DNA from 2 places in the Bacillus sp. PK3-037 genome. Region 1 is predicted to be linked to the other one. Evidence: riboswitches for the same ligand, from Rfam matches in the RefSeq annotation. Region 1 holds a riboswitch; the other holds the start of a gene.
The links. A riboswitch is a leader RNA that binds a small molecule or an ion and turns the genes downstream of it on or off. The one in region 1 is predicted to bind S-adenosylmethionine.

Region 1 (7,980 bases):
GTACACCGTCTCTCAGCATCCCTCTCACCTTGGTGCCTGATAAAATCACGTGGTGCTCTCTGCCGTGCGGGCACGTTTTCGCTGTACCCATATTTCCGCATTTTTCGCAGAAGAAGCTGTGCTCGAATTTCAGCGGTGTAATGCCGAGTTCTTCAGGTTTAAATGTGTCAAACAGCTCCTGGGCCTCGTACGTGCCGTAATAATCACCAACACCGGCGTGATCGCGGCCGACAATGAAATGCGTGCAGCCGTAGTTTTTTCTGACAAGCGCATGGAAAATCGCTTCTCTCGGACCGGCATAACGCATTGCAGCCAAGAAAACACCAAGGAACACACGATCTTTCGGGTAATAGTTGTCAAGAAGCACTTGATAGCTTTCCATCCGGACATCAGCGGGGATGTCATCAGATTTTGTTTCGCCGACAAGCGGGTTTAAAAACAAACCGTCCACTGTCTCAAGAGCCGTTTTTTGAATATATTCATGCGCTCTGTGAACAGGATTTCTCGTTTGGAAACCGACAATTGTTTCCCAGCCTTTTTCTGCAAACTGGCGTCTTGTTTCCGTCGGTTCAAATGTAAACTCAGGGAATTGTTTGGAAGCTTTTTTAATCAGTGTGATCGGACCGCCGACATATGTATCACCGCGGCTGAACAGCTTTTTCACACCCGGATGAGCCTGATCATCCGTTTTATACACGTTAACAGCTTCTTTTTGTTTGTCAGGCACGTATAAGTCTTCGATTTGGATAACGCCGTATGTTTCTCCGTCATACGTTAATTTTACTGTTTCGCCGACTGACAGTTCGGCTGCTTTTTGTGCATCTACCGGCAGCGTGATCGGAATAGACCATACAACACCGGAAGCAAGACGCATGTTTTCAACAACAGATACGTAATCTTTCTCATTAAAGAAGCCTTCGATCGGGCTGTATCCGCCGATTCCGATCAATTCCAGGTCGGCAAAAGAAATCAAATCAAGTTCAATTTCTTTCTGAATGCCGCTTAAGTCATATGACTCATTTACTCGATTCACCAGTTTTCCTCCATGTGGTGCTAAGCTCATAATATTCATTTCCTCCTAGTTAACAGATAAAACAACTCAGATTAATAGTTAGATTCCCCCGCCTTGATCATGGACAGAGCGTCTCTCTTTACGAATGGCTTTTGTCAGGCTGACGGCACCGCCTGCCGCTAAAAGCACACTTACCATGATAAAGATTGAATAATAATCCGCCTTTAAAAACATAGATACAAGCAGATAGGAGATGGATAAAGATAAAAACGGCGACACGATCCATACTTTCAGCATCGTTTGAACGACTTGTTTATGAAATACGTTTGGGCCGTTTTTCGCCATGCCTATTCCGATAATAGACGATGACGTTACTTGCGCCAAGGGCACCGGCATTCCAAATATAGAACTGATGATCACCAGCCCTGCTCCTGTTCCGGATAGGAGAATGCCTTCCCCTTTTGAAAACCGCGTGATTTTCTTCCCGTTTGTTTCTAACACCCTGCGGCCTAAGATCAGTGCGCCCAGGGCTACAAAAACTCCCCCATACAGGGTTCCTTTCGCTACATCCAGTACGCCGGCAGCTACTAACGGGCCAACAGCATTCGCCACATTGTTCATGCCAGCAGAGAATGCTTCAAAAAAACCAGCGCATAGCAAAAGGATGCCAAGGATGTTTTGTTTACGGGAAGACGTAATTTCGATCTTAAAATAACGAAACAGCTTTGCTACAAAAAATGTAAAACCAAAAGCGAACAGCGGAACGAAAATCCAAAATGAAACAATAATCAGAAGATTGTTTACAAACAATACTTTATACGCAACTCCCACACCGACAACCGCCCCGACCGTGACTTCACTTGTCGATAAAGGAATGCCGAGCAGATTAGCTGTAAAAAGCGACAGTGCAGCAGACCCGATAATGATGCAAACAATCGTCAGCGTGATCGTCTGTTCCGGGATAATCCCAGAGCTGATGGTTTTCACAACTTCGCCCCCGCCAATGACAGCCCCGGCCAGAACACCAACAGCACATATGATCAAAGCGTAGGTTTTCTTTTTGATGGCCCCAGAGCCGTAAGCAACTCCCATTGAAGCTGCAGCGCCGCTTGCACCAATATTCACTGCGAAAAACAAGCTAAATAAAATAGCGGCTAATTCCATTTTGCAGCTCCTTATTCATGCAGTCCGCATTCTGTTTTCGCCATACCGTTCCATCTGCCTGAGCGCAGGTCCTCTGCGGTAAATGCAGGTGACGTACAAGGCGCGCAGCCGATACTTGGATATCCTTGATCGTGGAGCGGGTTGTAGTCCAGCTCATTCCGAGAGGTGTATCTCCAGATGTCTTTCCAAGTCCAATGGATAAGCGGGCAAACTTTTACTGATTTGAATTTCTCATCTTTGTTTAAGAAATTCGTATTGGCACGGCTTGGCCCTTGATCGCGGCGCAGGCCGGAAAGCCATGCCGGGTGGCCGGAAAGCGCCTCTCTTAAAGGAACGATCTTTCTGAGATAGCAGCATTGATTCGGCTCTCTTTCCCACAGTTTATCACCATGTTCTTCCGCCTGTTCCTCAAGAGTAAGGTTCGGTTTCTTCAGGATGATATTGAGGCCGGGATAGCGCTCTTTCACGCGTTCTATCGTTTCATAGGTCTCTTTAAAATGAAGCCCTGTATCGAGAAATACAATCTCTGCGTCTTTTTTCACTTTATAGATTAAGTCAATCAGAACGATTCCTTCAATTCCGAAACTGCAGGCATAAACAAGCTGATTGCCGTAATGGCCGTAAGCCCATTTTAAAACTGACAGCGCCCCTTTATAAGGATCGTCCTCCGGAAATGTAATCGTTGGTTCTTCCCAATTATCGTACGTTAACATTTCTTCTTTCCTCCTTTCGGAGACAAACAAACAGTAGCTTTCTGCTGGTTGTCTTTTCCAATTGTAATGTGATGTGGCTGCTGTTATCTCCGTAAACAGCCCCTCTTAAAATAAAAAACTTTCAATCCGGCGGAAAGAAAGACAGGAACTGCATGTAGCCCTTATCTTTCAAAATGGAATACATTTTGCTGGAAGTAGCACCTTACACATTGTGCAGGTTGCCGGGCTTCATAGGACCAGTCCCTCAGCCGCTCTTGATAAGTTTTTCAGATTTGTAGTAAATTTTAGCACAATTCTAACATAAGTCAACCCGAGTTTTTTTATAGGATTAATAAAAAAACAGACACAAGGGCCTGTTTTCAATCGTGGCAAGGCATTAAAGCCCTTCACAATAATAAAATTTATTTTTTAATTTTTAAACCAATCTTTTGACTCGGGATTCATTTTCCATGTTTGCAGCTTTTTCAGGTCATCTGAATGAATATTTCCATTCTCAAGTGCAACCTCTGTCAGTGTGTCATAATCAGTTAACGAGTAGTATGGAAGATCAGCCTCAGCAAACGCTTCCTTCGCTTTAGGGAGTCCATACGTAAAGATTGATACCACACCAAGCACTTCACAGCCAGCAGCTTTCAGAGCTGCTGCAGCTTCGAGTACGCTGCCCCCTGTGGAAATTAAATCTTCTATGACAACTGTTTTCTGGCCTTTTTGAACTGCACCCTCAATTTGATTGCCTTTTCCATGTGCTTTCGGTTTGCTTCTCACATAACACATCGGCAGGTTCAAACGGTCAGCCGCCAATGCCGCATGAGGGATACCTGCTGTCGCTGTTCCTGCGATCATTTCAGCTTCTGGGAAACGCTCTTGGATAAGCTTGCTGATGCCTGCAGCAACATCATTTCTTACCTCTGGGAAAGAAAGGGTAAGGCGATTGTCACAGTAAATTGGCGATAAAATGCCGCTCGCCCATGTAAACGGCTCATTCGGGCGTAAAAATACAGCTTGAATGTCTAATAGATGTTTTGCGATGATTTGTTTCATTGTTTGATTCCCTCCCATTCGAGTTTGACAGCTTCATAGGCTTTTAGCGGATTTAGAGCTTTTGTAATAGAGCGTCCCACAACAATTGCTGATGACCCTTTTTCTCTTGCTATAGAAGGCGTTGCAACGCGGACTTGATCATTCGCAGTGTCTGCTGACATACGGATACCCGGGGTCACCGTCAAAAACGACGGCGACACTGCTTCGTAAATGGCTTTTGCTTCATGAACAGAGCACACCACTCCATCAAGTCCGCTATTCTCCGCCAGTTTGCTGTAGTGCACAACCGTGTCGATGAGAGGCTTTCTGATGAGCAGCTCATCCTTCACCATTTGTTCAGATGTGCTTGTCAGCTGGGTTACCGCAATAAGTGACGGACGTTGTTTTCCTGCCGGCGTGCCTTCCTCTAAGCCTTCCAGAGCTGCTTCCATCATTTTTTTGCCTCCGGCTGCGTGAACATTGACGAGATCGACTCCAAGACAGGCAAGACGCTTCATTGCTTTATTCACCGTGGTCGGAATGTCATGGAGCTTTAAATCTAAAAAGATCTCACAGTTTCTTTCTTTTAATTGTGCAATGATAGCCGGGCCTTCTTGATAAAAAAGCTCCATTCCAACCTTCACAAATAACGGCTCCTTGTGAAAAGGCGCTAAAAATGACAGTGTTTCTTCAGCTGATGCAAAATCAAGCGCGATGATGGGCAGGTTGTTTTTCATGATTCCAGCTCCTTCCGATGCATTCTTCAACAGATTCATAGCCGTATTGGCGTAAGACAGCTGGGAGCTGCTCAATGATGTCAGGGCATGCGAAAGGATTCACGAAATTTGCTGTTCCGACAGCGACCGCACTTGCTCCGGCCAGAAGAAATTCTAATGCGTCTTCGGCCGTCTGAACGCCTCCCATCCCGATAATCGGAATGCTGACAGCCTGGCTGACCTCATGCACCATGCGGATGGCAACAGGCTTTACAGCAGGACCTGAAAGCCCTCCAGTTTTATTGGCTAATATTGGCTTGCCTGATTTTAAATCGAGCCTCATGCCGATTAATGTGTTGATCATCGTTAGACCATCCGCTCCCGCTTCTTCGATCGCTAGCGCAATTTCTGTGATGTTTGCCACATTCGGAGACAGCTTCACATATACAGGCACATCTGACACTTTTTTAACAGCCTTCGTCAAATCAGCAGCCATTTCAGGTTTTGTGCCGAAAGCGATTCCGCCTGTTTTCACATTCGGACAGGAAATATTCAGCTCAAGCGCGTGTACATTAGGCGCTTTGCTGATATGCTCTGCGACTTCAACATAGTCCTCGACTTGTGAGCCGGCGACATTGGCAATAATAGGCGTATCAAATTGCTCAAGCCATGGCAGCTCATTTTCTAAGACGCTTTCCAGCCCTGGATTTTGCAGACCGATCGCATTGAGCATTCCGGCGCCAGTCTCAGCTACCCTAGGCGTCGGATTCCCGAAGCGGGGCTCCTTTGTCGTAGCTTTGATCATGATTGCTCCGAGACAAGACAAATCATAAAAACGCGCAAACTCTTTTCCAAAACCGAAGCAGCCTGATGCGGGGATGATCGGATTTTTCAAATCCAGGCCCGGCAATTTCACCTCTAGCATTACAGCGCCACCTCCTGAGCTTTAAATACAGGTCCGTCAAGACATACCTTTACATAGGATGTCTCACTTTCGTTTGTATGGCACACACAGGCGAAGCATGCACCAATACCGCAGCCCATTCGTTCTTCCATGGAAATGTAAACCTCTTTGTGGGCGTATTCTTGTTTGAGCGCCTTTAGCATCGGTGTCGGCCCGCAGCTGAGGAGAATGTCAAATTCAAGATTTTTTTGTTTGATGACATCTGTGACAAACCCGGTTTCCCCGTAGCTTCCGTCAGCTGTTGCCACATACGTGTCGCCGTACTGTCGGCATTCTTTTTCGTAGAAAACATCCTTTGCCGATTGGAATCCTAAAACGTGTATGACCTTTACGTCTTTTTCCTTTAAACGTTTCGACAGTTCTTGGAGAGGCGGCACTCCTACACCGCCTCCTACCAGCAAAGCCGTCTTTCCGGGTTGGACTTCATCTACTGGAAAGCCATTGCCCAAAGGCCCGAGGACATCCACAAGATCTCCCTTCTGCTTCAGCGACAAGAGTCTTGTTCCTTCCCCATCTACTCGATAAATCATGGTGACTTCATTTTTTTCAAAGTTAACATCAGCAATGCTGATTGGCCTTCGCAAAAGAGGCGTAACCGCTTCGCTCACTTTCAGGTGAAGGAACTGTCCCGGGACAGTAAACCCTTGGACAAGCTCCCCTTTTAGAACCATTTGATACACCCGGTCTGCAATTTGCTGGTTAGCACACACCGTCAAATACGCTTTTTTCATATAGTGATTGCCGCCTCCTGATTTGTGTTGATTGCCGGCATTTGATCGGCACGGAACGTCATGCTTTCCAGCACCCGCAAAATGGCTTCTGCCGTATCTAAAGATGTTAAGCAGGCAACACCGTTTTCTACTGATTCACGTCTGATTCTAAATCCGTCTCTTGCCGGTTGCTTTCCTTTTGTCAGCGTATTGATGACAAACTGGGCTTCTCCGTTTCTGATCACATCAAGCAAGTTCGGGCCGTCCTGGCCGATTTTTCCGACGACCTTCGCTGGAATTGACGCTTCCTTGAGATACCCCGCCGTTCCTTCGGTCGCTAAAATGTTATACCCGATCGCATGGAATCGTTTAGCGATGGCAAGCCCTTCTTCTTTGTCCTTATCAGCCACTGTTAAAAGCACGGAACCGTAGTTAGGAATTTGAATTCCTGAAGCTATCAGCGCTTTATAGAGGGCCTTTTCAAGAGTGGAATCTTTGCCCATGACCTCTCCTGTTGATTTCATTTCAGGCCCTAACGTAATGTCCACTCTTCTCAGCTTCGCGAAGGAGAAGACCGGCGCTTTTACAAATACGCCCTGCTGTTCAGGCTGCAGGCCTTCATTGTAGCCAAACTCAGCCAGCTTTTGCCCGAGAATGACTTTTGTCGCGAGGTTCGCCATCGGAATGCCCGTGATCTTGCTTAAGAACGGCACCGTTCTGCTTGATCTCGGATTGACTTCAAGCACGTATACTTCACCTTTTGACAGGACGAATTGAATGTTGAGCAAGCCGACAATGTTCAGCCCTTTCGCAAGTGCGATCGTATATTGTTCAATTTTTTTCTTAATGTCTTCCGTCAGAGACTGCGGCGGATAGACCGCGATGGAGTCTCCGGAGTGCACGCCCGCACGCTCAATGTGCTCCATGATTCCCGGAATGACAACGGTTTGGCCGTCAGACACCGCATCCACTTCGATTTCTTTCCCAGTCAGATATCTGTCAATTAAGACTGGATGCTGCGGATTGATTTTGACTGCGTTTTTCATGTAATGGAGCAGCTCTTCCTCATGATAGACAATTTCCATCGCCCGTCCGCCAAGCACATATGAAGGGCGCACCAGTACCGGATAGCCGATGTTGCTTGCGATGTTTACCGCCTGATCAACCGATGTCGCAGTTTTGCCAAGCGGCTGCGGCACTTGAAGTTCTTCCAGCGCCTGTTCAAACTTATCCCGGTCTTCCGCACGGTCTAAATCTTCTAGTGACGTTCCAAGGATTTTGACTCCGCGTGCAGAAAGTTCGTCAGCAAGATTGATTGCAGTTTGTCCGCCAAATTGCACGACAACGCCCATCGGCTGTTCGAGGTCAATGATATGCATGACATCTTCGATCGTAAGCGGTTCAAAGTACAGCTTGTCTGAGATACTGAAATCGGTCGACACGGTTTCCGGGTTATTATTGACGATAATTGCCTCATAGCCTGCTTGTTTAATTGCCCACACGGAGTGAACTGTGGCGTAGTCAAATTCAACCCCCTGCCCGATTCGAATTGGACCGGAGCCAAGTACGATCACGCTTTTCTTATCTGTAACAACAGATTCGTTTTCTTCCTCATATGTGCTGTAGAAGTATGGCGTTTCTGATTCGAATTCCGCCGCGCACGTATCCACCATTTTAAATA
Region 2 (7,980 bases), 1.6 Mb from region 1:
TTTTCTCATTAAGCTCCGCAGAATACCGCTTGCATTTTTTATATTCAAGCTCTCTCTGCCGCTCAACTTCCATTCTTGTATCCAGCCGGCGTCCGTATTCCTCGTACCCGATTCCATGCGACAGCTGCATCGCTTTTTCCATTTCTGACGTATAATCGAGGTCCAGTCTGTCCTGGCTGCTGCAAATAATGAATCAATCCCTTCATTTATTTACTGCTATTGTATCAGCTCTGCGGCCGGCGCTGCAAAATGGATATGGCTTGATATAACAACGGATGAGACGAAAGGACCCTTTGAGTTGAAATGAGAATCGCTTTTCTGAATATTCCTTCTTCTAATGCGTCGTGTTTCCAAATTCCTCTATGCACTGCTGGACAACTGTCACACCTTGGCTTAGAGCCGCGCCGCCTCCGAATGCCGCCGCCACACTGACAGCTTCAAGAATGTTTTCTTCCGTCGCTCCTTGGTCAAGACAGCCTTTTGTGTGATAGATCATGCAATATTCGTCCTGAGCATTGATAGCGATCCCCAGTGCAATCAGCTGTTTTTCTCTTTCTGTTAGTGAATTAGCTGCAAAGCATTGCTCGGTAAATTCGTTAAACTTTCTTCCCATCATCGGCATCTTCTGTTCAAATGTGCCTAAACTTTGTTTATATTGTTTTAACGCGTCCTGCATGCTTCCTCTATCTTGATTCAAAGAAAATCCCTCCATCTGTTTAACATTCCTTTTTATTATGAACAGCTTTAAGGAAAATACCCAAAAAACCCCGGATTTCTCATCCGGGGTTTCAGCCTTATTCAGATACAGGAAGCACAGCTCCGTCATATTTTTTATCGATGAAGTCTTTGATCTTTTTAGAGTGAAGAACTTCCATCAGCGCTTTGATTTTTGCAGAATCCTCTTCGCCATCTCTCACTGCAATGATATTGGCGTAAGGGTTATCTTTTGTTGATTCCACTTCAATCGCGTCTTTTTTAGGATTTAATTTATTTTGGATTGCGTAGTTCACATTGATGAAGGCCGCGTCTCCTTCTTTGTTTTCATATGCTTTTGCCGTTAATTCTGGCGCTACTTTTTTGAATTCAAGGTTTTTCGGGTTTTTCTTAATGTCTTTCAGTGTTGCGTCGACTGTCTCCACTTTAGAATCAAGTGTGATTAATCCTGCATTTTCAAGCATCGCAAGCATACGGCCTTGTTCAGCGACGTTATTTGTCAGGATAATTGTTGCACCGTCGGGAAGATCTTTTAATGATTTGTATTTTTTAGAATAAATACCGAATGGCTCTAAGTGAATCGCACCGGCATTCGCAAGTTTATAATCTTTGTTTTCTTTCATTTCTTGCTCAAGGTAAGGAATGTGCTGGAAGAAGTTCGCATCCACTTCTTTATCAGCCAAGGCTTTGTTGTACATTTTGTAATCACTAAGCACTTTCACTTTCAGTGTGTAGCCTTTTTCTTTTAACAATGGTTCAGCTTCTTTTAAAATTTCTGCATGCGGTGTTTTTGTAGCTGCAACAACAATTTCTTTCTTGCCGGATTCAGCGTTATTAGAACCGCAGGCAGCCATAACTCCTGCAAATACAAGCAGTAATGCACCCAAAAATAGCTTTTTCAATGTAAATCCTCCCTTATCGTTTGTCTATTATATTTGTTATGACATCACCGATGATTTGAATAATAAATACGATGATTAAAATAAACACAGTAGCAACGAAGGTAACATCAGTATTATTAGACTGATAGCCTTCTACGTACGCAAGGTTTCCAAGGCCTCCTGAACCGATGGCGCCGGCAATTGCCGTTGAGCCGATCAAAGCGATGGCCGTAACCGTGATCCCAGAAATAAGGGCCGGCATGGATTCCGGAAGCAGCACTTTGAAAATAATCGTTGATGTTTTGGCTCCCATTGATTTCGCAGCTTCGATGACGCCTTTATCCACCTCGCGAAGCGCAATTTCAGCAAGCCGCGCGTAAAACGGGGCTGAGCCGATGACTAACGCCGGCAGTGCCGCGTTCGGCCCTAAGATGGTGCCGACTAAAAACTTCGTAAAACCTAGTAATAAAATAATTAAAATGAGGAACGGAATAGACCTGAATACATTGACAATGGCCGCAATCACAGTGTTGACCGCTTTGTTCTGCCAGAGGCTCCCTTTGCTCGTGAGAAAGAGCAGCAGACCGAGGATCACCCCGATGACAAAGGCAAAAACCAAAGAGATCAGCGTCATATAAAGCGTTTCGTATGTCGCATTCCATAATTCAGTTACATCAACGTTCGGGAAGTATTTTTCAAACATTCGTGATCACCTCTGCTTTCACCTGTTTGTCATTAATAAACCGGATCACGTTTTGCACTTCTTCCTCGTCACCGTCAATATGGATGAACAGTGAACCGTAAGCTCCATCCTTCGTCTGAGAGATTTTCCCTTGCAGAATATTGACGCTGACATTGAAGTTTCTGATCATCTCTGTAATCAGAGGCTGTTCAGCAGAATCACCGACAAATGTGAGCTGAACCATTTTTCCTGATGCTGTTTCATCAAGAAGGTGCTGTAGCGTTTCTTTCGTTTCTTCCGGCTCTGTCACCTGCTGAACAAATCGTTTTGTCATGTCTTCCTTCGGATTTTTGAAGACATCGAGAACTTCTCCTTCTTCCACAACCTTTCCGTTTTCCATGACAGCGACTCTGTTACAGATTTTGCGGATGACATGCATTTCGTGTGTGATCAGCACAATCGTCAAACCGAGTCTTTCATTAATATCGGACAAAAGATCCAAGATTGAATCAGTTGTTTGCGGATCTAAAGCTGATGTCGCTTCATCACAAAGGAGAACCTTCGGATTGTTTGCGAGCGCTCTGGCGATTCCGACCCGCTGCTTTTGTCCGCCGCTCAGCTGGGACGGGTAAGATTTTTCTTTTCCTTCTAAACCTACCAGTTTAATCAGTTCATTGGCACGCTTGATCCGCTCGCTTTTTTTCACCCCGGCAATTTCTAAAGGAAACATGATGTTATCTCTGACAGTTCGCGACCAGAGCAAATTGAAATGCTGGAAAATCATACTGATTTCATGGCGTGCTTTTCTTAAATTTCGTCCGTTTACTTCATTAATCTTTGTTCCCGCCACTTCCACGATTCCTGAGCTTGGTTTCTCAAGTCCGTTCAGCAGACGGATTAAGGAACTTTTACCAGCTCCGCTATATCCTATAATTCCAAAAATCTCACCTTTTTTAATGGAAAGCGAGACATTTTGGACAGCATTGACATCTCCATGTTTCGACTTATACACTTTTGAAACATCCTGAAGATTGATCAAAGCGATCACCTGCCTTAACACTATTCTAAGAAATCTTCCGGTTTTTTCTGCAAAAGAAAAGCCTTTCTGCACACTTGAGCAGAAAGGCTTATATTAAACTCGCCTTTCTCTCATCTTTCAAAGCTGAACGCTTCGTGTGAATTGGCACCATTTCAACAGTGTTGATGGTTGCCGGGCTTCATAGGGCACTTCCCTCCACCTCTCTTGATAAGAGAAATATATAGTCTTTTTCGTCCGGAAATTCTTCATGTAGAATAGCATGGCGAATGATAAAATGTCAATAAAATAAATGATGTCAACTTTTACTATTATAATAATTTACTATTTTTCAATTCTTTAGAATCCTCTGAAAAAAGCCATTCGTCAGCCACAGAATGGCTTCCAGCTTTAACAGCGCTCTGAATGAACCCTTTACCTTTAGGCTTCCGCTCTGGATCAGGTGCTGAAGGGAAATGTCTCCATGCAAAAGATCAATGATTTCTGTTTGGTTTCCATAAAAGGTCAGGTTGGACGTGTGGGGCGGAGAAATCTTTTTCATTTCCCCTTGTTCGTTTATTGAGACGGTTAAGGCTTCTGTTTCTCCTTGGAAGGTAATGAGCAATGTTGAAGTGTTCAAAAGGGGTTTTAAAAACAGATGCTGGTAATCATCTTCTAAAACTTCCGCTTTCTCCATTTGTACAACCTCCTATTTGTTGGTCATACATACACATTTCTCTCTTCAGCGCAAGAACCCCTTTATAAAACGAACGACAATTTCATTGGAATGCGCCGAGAAAAATGTCATAAATGAGATGCAGAAGATGATTTTTGTTTGATCAGCTCATATAAGTAAGAAACGGAATGAAACGCATACCCTCTTTCAATTACTTTCCCGCCCTTAAACAGCAGAAAACAAGGGACGCTTTCAATTTGATATGCTTTAGCAAACGCCGGTGAATAGTTGAGATTATTTTTATAGAAGGCGACAGACGGAAGCATTTCTCCGACGACTGTCAGCATTTTGCTTGCCAGCTGGCAGGTCCCGCAAAACGGAGTATATAAATATAGGAGATACACATCATCAGTAATGTGATCAAGTTCTTGTTCTTGGAGTTCTTTCATGCTATAACACCTCAGGTCTTTCTTTCAAGAAAAATCGTATGGACATTCAGATTTGCGCTCAGCAATACAGATGCTATATGGTGTCTGGGCGCCGCCGCCACTTCCTTATAGGCTCTGTCGATATGTAAATGGAAGGCTTCATTAAATTCCCTTTTCAGCTGTTTTCTCAATTTCTCGCCCGATTCATCGGCATCAACCAAAATATAGATGTCCTTCTCGTAAAGCTCGTCAGCCAATTCCTCCAGCCTCAGCTGGCTGATTGTTCCGTTTGTGCAGATAATGCGCACTGGCTCATTCAGGACGCTTTCAATCTTTTCTTTATCTGATTTCCCTTCAACAATCAAGACTTTTTCCAGCTCGTCCATGTTCATCTGCTTCACCTGCCGCGTCAAATTTGAAACGTTCAGATTGTAAAAGAAGGCAGTGAAATTCACCGCCAACATTAACACCAGCCGCTTTCGTAGTCACAATCCACATATTTCTGATCGTCTCCTGAAACCACGTCGGCTGTCTTATAAAACTTTTCATTTTCATAGGTAAAACCGGACTTAAGCTCATATTCATTCATGCCTGTCATTTGGCCGATCATCTCATCTTCATGATATAACGAGAGCCGGCCATTTTGAAAGCGGCCTGTCACATCATTGGTGACATCGAGCTTTTGTTTGCTGAAAGCCATATTGGACACCTCCCATAGCGTTAGCGTATCCAATTGCCTGCTCAGCTATCCGGTTTTAGTCTTGCTGTGTCATCTCTTCGTATTGCTCTGCTGTCATTAGTTTTTCAATTTCAGACGCGTCAGACGGTTCAACGACGATCATCCATGCTTTTTCATACGGAGATTCGTTGACGAACTCCGGGCTGTCATCAAGATCTTCGTTTACTTCCACTACAGTTCCGTTAATCGGTGCGTAAAGCTCAGATACCGTTTTTACGGATTCTACACTTCCGAAAGGCTCGTCCGCTTTAATTTCAGCGCCGACTTCAGGAAGCTCAACAAACACGATATCTCCGAGCTCGGATTGGGCAAAATGGGTAATGCCGATTTTGGCTTTTTCTCCTTCAACTTTTACCCACTCGTGTTCTTCTGAGTAACGCAAATCTTTAGGTATGCTCAATTGAATCCCTCCATTTTTTACAGCACTACAATAAGAAGATACCACACTTTTCGAAAAAAATTTACATCATGACCAGTTTTCTTCAAATTGGTCTTCTTTAAAGCCGACTGTTACTTTTTCGCCGTCTGTTGTGAGCGGGCGCTTGATCAGCATTCCGTCTGAAGCCAGCAGTTCAAGCTGTTCGTCTTCTGACATGTGGTACAGTTTTTCCTTGAGATTCAGTTCACGGTATTTCATGCCGCTTGTGTTGAAGAATTTCTTTAAATCCAGCCCGCTTTTTTCGTAAAGCGATTTTAGCTCCTCTTTGCTTGGAGGCTGTTCTGCAATATGTATTTCGTTGATTTCTTTTCCATGCTCTTCAAGCCATTTTTTCGCTTTGCGGCACGTTCCGCATTTAGGGTACCAGTAAAAAGTTAACGACATCTTCTTCCCCCTCAATAAAATAATCGAGGTTATTTTAACACAGTTTGTTTTAAAAACCTAAAACAGTGCTTCATAAAAAAGAGCTCCGGATGTGCGGAGCTCCTTGGGACTCAGACAATATATTTTTCGGCCCCGAACACACCCGCTGCCGCTTCACGTTTTTTCCGAATGACATTTTTAGGCGTCACGCGTGTCAGCTTGCGAAGAGCCGAGAGCATCATACGGAGAGAATCCCCTTCTTCCATTGCAAGTAAAGATTCTTTCGCATGGGCTTCAATTTCGTTAAAGGCTTCTTGAACGAAAATTTCTGTGTACAGCAGCTTTTGCGCTGCTTTATCGCTTCCTTGCGCGGCAATGGCCTTTTCCGTTCTGAGCACCGCTGATTCCATTGCATATACATTGCTGACAATATCAGCAACGTTTACGAGGATTTCTTGTTCACGGTCGATCGCTTTTCCGTATTTTTGCGCGGCAAGACCCGCGGCGAACAGGGCGATTTTTTTGGCTTGCTTGACGATATATTTCTCTTGCTCTAATACGCCCGTGCCCGGCTCCTCAGGCATAAGCATCATAAGTTCTTCTTGAAGCGCCTGTGCCTTTTCAAAAAGAGGCAGCTCGCCTTTCATCGCTTTCTTCAGAAACGTGCTTGGCACAATTAACCGGTTAATTTCATTTGTTCCTTCGAAAATCCGGTTGATCCTGGAATCCCGATAGGCTCTTTCCACCTCATACTCCTGCATAAATCCGTAGCCGCCGTGAATTTGCACGCCTTCATCGACAATATAATCAAGCGTTTCAGAGCCAAACACCTTGTTGAGAGAGCATTCAATGGCGTATTCGGCAATGGACTTCGCAATTTGTCTTCCGTCCTTTAGGTCTTCAGCTGTAAACTGGCTCATATTGTCTTCAAACAGCCCAACGGTTCTGTACACAGAGCTTTCCATCGCATACAGCCTCGATGCCATTGTCGCCATTTTTTCCTGTGTCAGCGAAAAGGCTGCGATCGGCGTTTTAAATTGGCGGCGCTGATTTGCGTATGCCGCAGAGAGCTCGATTACCCGCTTAGACGCGCCGATTGTGCCAACCGCCAGCTTGTAGCGGCCGATATTTAAAATATTAAAGGCGATGATATGCCCTTTGCCGATTTCTCCAAGAAGGTTTTCCTTCGGCACCTCAGCCTGATCCAAAATGAGGGTTCTCGTCGATGACCCTTTAATTCCCATTTTCTTTTCTTCAGGTCCGGTTGATACGCCAGGAAAATCTTTTTCTACAATAAAAGCGGAAAACTTTTCGCCGTCCACTTTGGCGTAAACGACAAAGACATCGGCAAAAGCTGAGTTGGTGATCCACTGTTTTTCCCCGGTTAATACGTAATGCGTTCCAGCTTCATTCAGCACTGCTGTCGTTTTTGCGCCTAACGCATCAGATCCGGAACCCGGCTCAGTCAGTGCGTACGCAGCGATCTTTTCCCCTGAAGCCAGATCAGGGAGATATTTTTTCTTTTGCTCTTCCGTTCCGAAGAATACGATCGGCAAGGAACCGATGCCGACATGTGCACCGTAAGAAAGTGAAAAGCTTCCCGCACGCGAAAATTTTTCAGTGATCAGCGCCGAGCTGATTTTATCAAGGCCCAGCCCGCCGTATTCCTCGGGAACATCGGCTCCGAGAAGCCCCAGTTCTCCCGCTTTCTTCAAAAGCCGGACGGAATGTTCAAATTGATGGCTCTCAATTTCATCTATATGTGGCAGAACGTCCTGCTCAATGTAATCCTCCGTTGTTTTCGCAATCATTTTATGCTCGTCGGTGAAATCCTCCGGTGTATACATCTGATCATATGTGACATCCTCGATTAAGAAACCGCCGCCTTTTAGTACTTCAGCCGTTTTTTTCGTCATTTGTTTTTCCCCCTTTAGCATAATTCAAATACACCGGCTGCTCCCATCCCGCCGCCGATGCACATTGTGACGACACCAAATTGCTCGTTTCTTCGTTTCATTTCGTGAATCAGCGAGAGAGTAAGCT

Region 2: it holds a riboswitch for S-adenosylmethionine, as region 1 does, so the genes downstream of both, metN (methionine ABC transporter ATP-binding protein MetN) here and M1D69_RS12615 (phosphoadenylyl-sulfate reductase) in region 1, are expected to answer to the same signal.

What each region holds. Positions count from the first base shown of each region.
Region 1 covers NZ_CP096408.1:2,472,399-2,480,378, forward strand. The annotation lists gene sat (sulfate adenylyltransferase) at 1-1,063, opposite strand, end outside; gene cysP (sulfate permease) at 1,112-2,176, opposite strand; gene M1D69_RS12615 (phosphoadenylyl-sulfate reductase) at 2,188-2,889, opposite strand; SAM riboswitch class I at 3,048-3,153, opposite strand; gene pyrE (orotate phosphoribosyltransferase) at 3,298-3,930, opposite strand; gene pyrF (orotidine-5'-phosphate decarboxylase) at 3,927-4,646, opposite strand; gene M1D69_RS12630 (dihydroorotate dehydrogenase) at 4,615-5,550, opposite strand; gene pyrK (dihydroorotate oxidase B electron transfer subunit) at 5,550-6,320, opposite strand; gene carB (carbamoyl-phosphate synthase (glutamine-hydrolyzing) large subunit) at 6,317-7,980, opposite strand, start outside.
Region 2 covers NZ_CP096408.1:920,458-928,437, reverse strand. The annotation lists gene M1D69_RS04780 (hypothetical protein) at 1-142, opposite strand, end outside; gene M1D69_RS04775 (carboxymuconolactone decarboxylase family protein) at 335-712, opposite strand; gene metQ (methionine ABC transporter substrate-binding lipoprotein MetQ) at 795-1,616, opposite strand; gene metP (methionine ABC transporter permease MetP) at 1,630-2,298, opposite strand; gene metN (methionine ABC transporter ATP-binding protein MetN) at 2,291-3,316, opposite strand; SAM riboswitch class I at 3,424-3,530, opposite strand; gene M1D69_RS04755 (SCP2 sterol-binding domain-containing protein) at 3,645-3,989, opposite strand; gene M1D69_RS04750 (thioredoxin family protein) at 4,097-4,417, opposite strand; gene M1D69_RS04745 (toprim domain-containing protein) at 4,429-4,782, opposite strand; gene M1D69_RS04740 (YusG family protein) at 4,860-5,096, opposite strand; gene gcvH (glycine cleavage system protein GcvH) at 5,152-5,535, opposite strand; gene M1D69_RS04730 (arsenate reductase family protein) at 5,602-5,958, opposite strand; gene fadE (acyl-CoA dehydrogenase FadE) at 6,069-7,853, opposite strand; gene M1D69_RS04720 (acetyl-CoA C-acetyltransferase) at 7,868-7,980, opposite strand, start outside.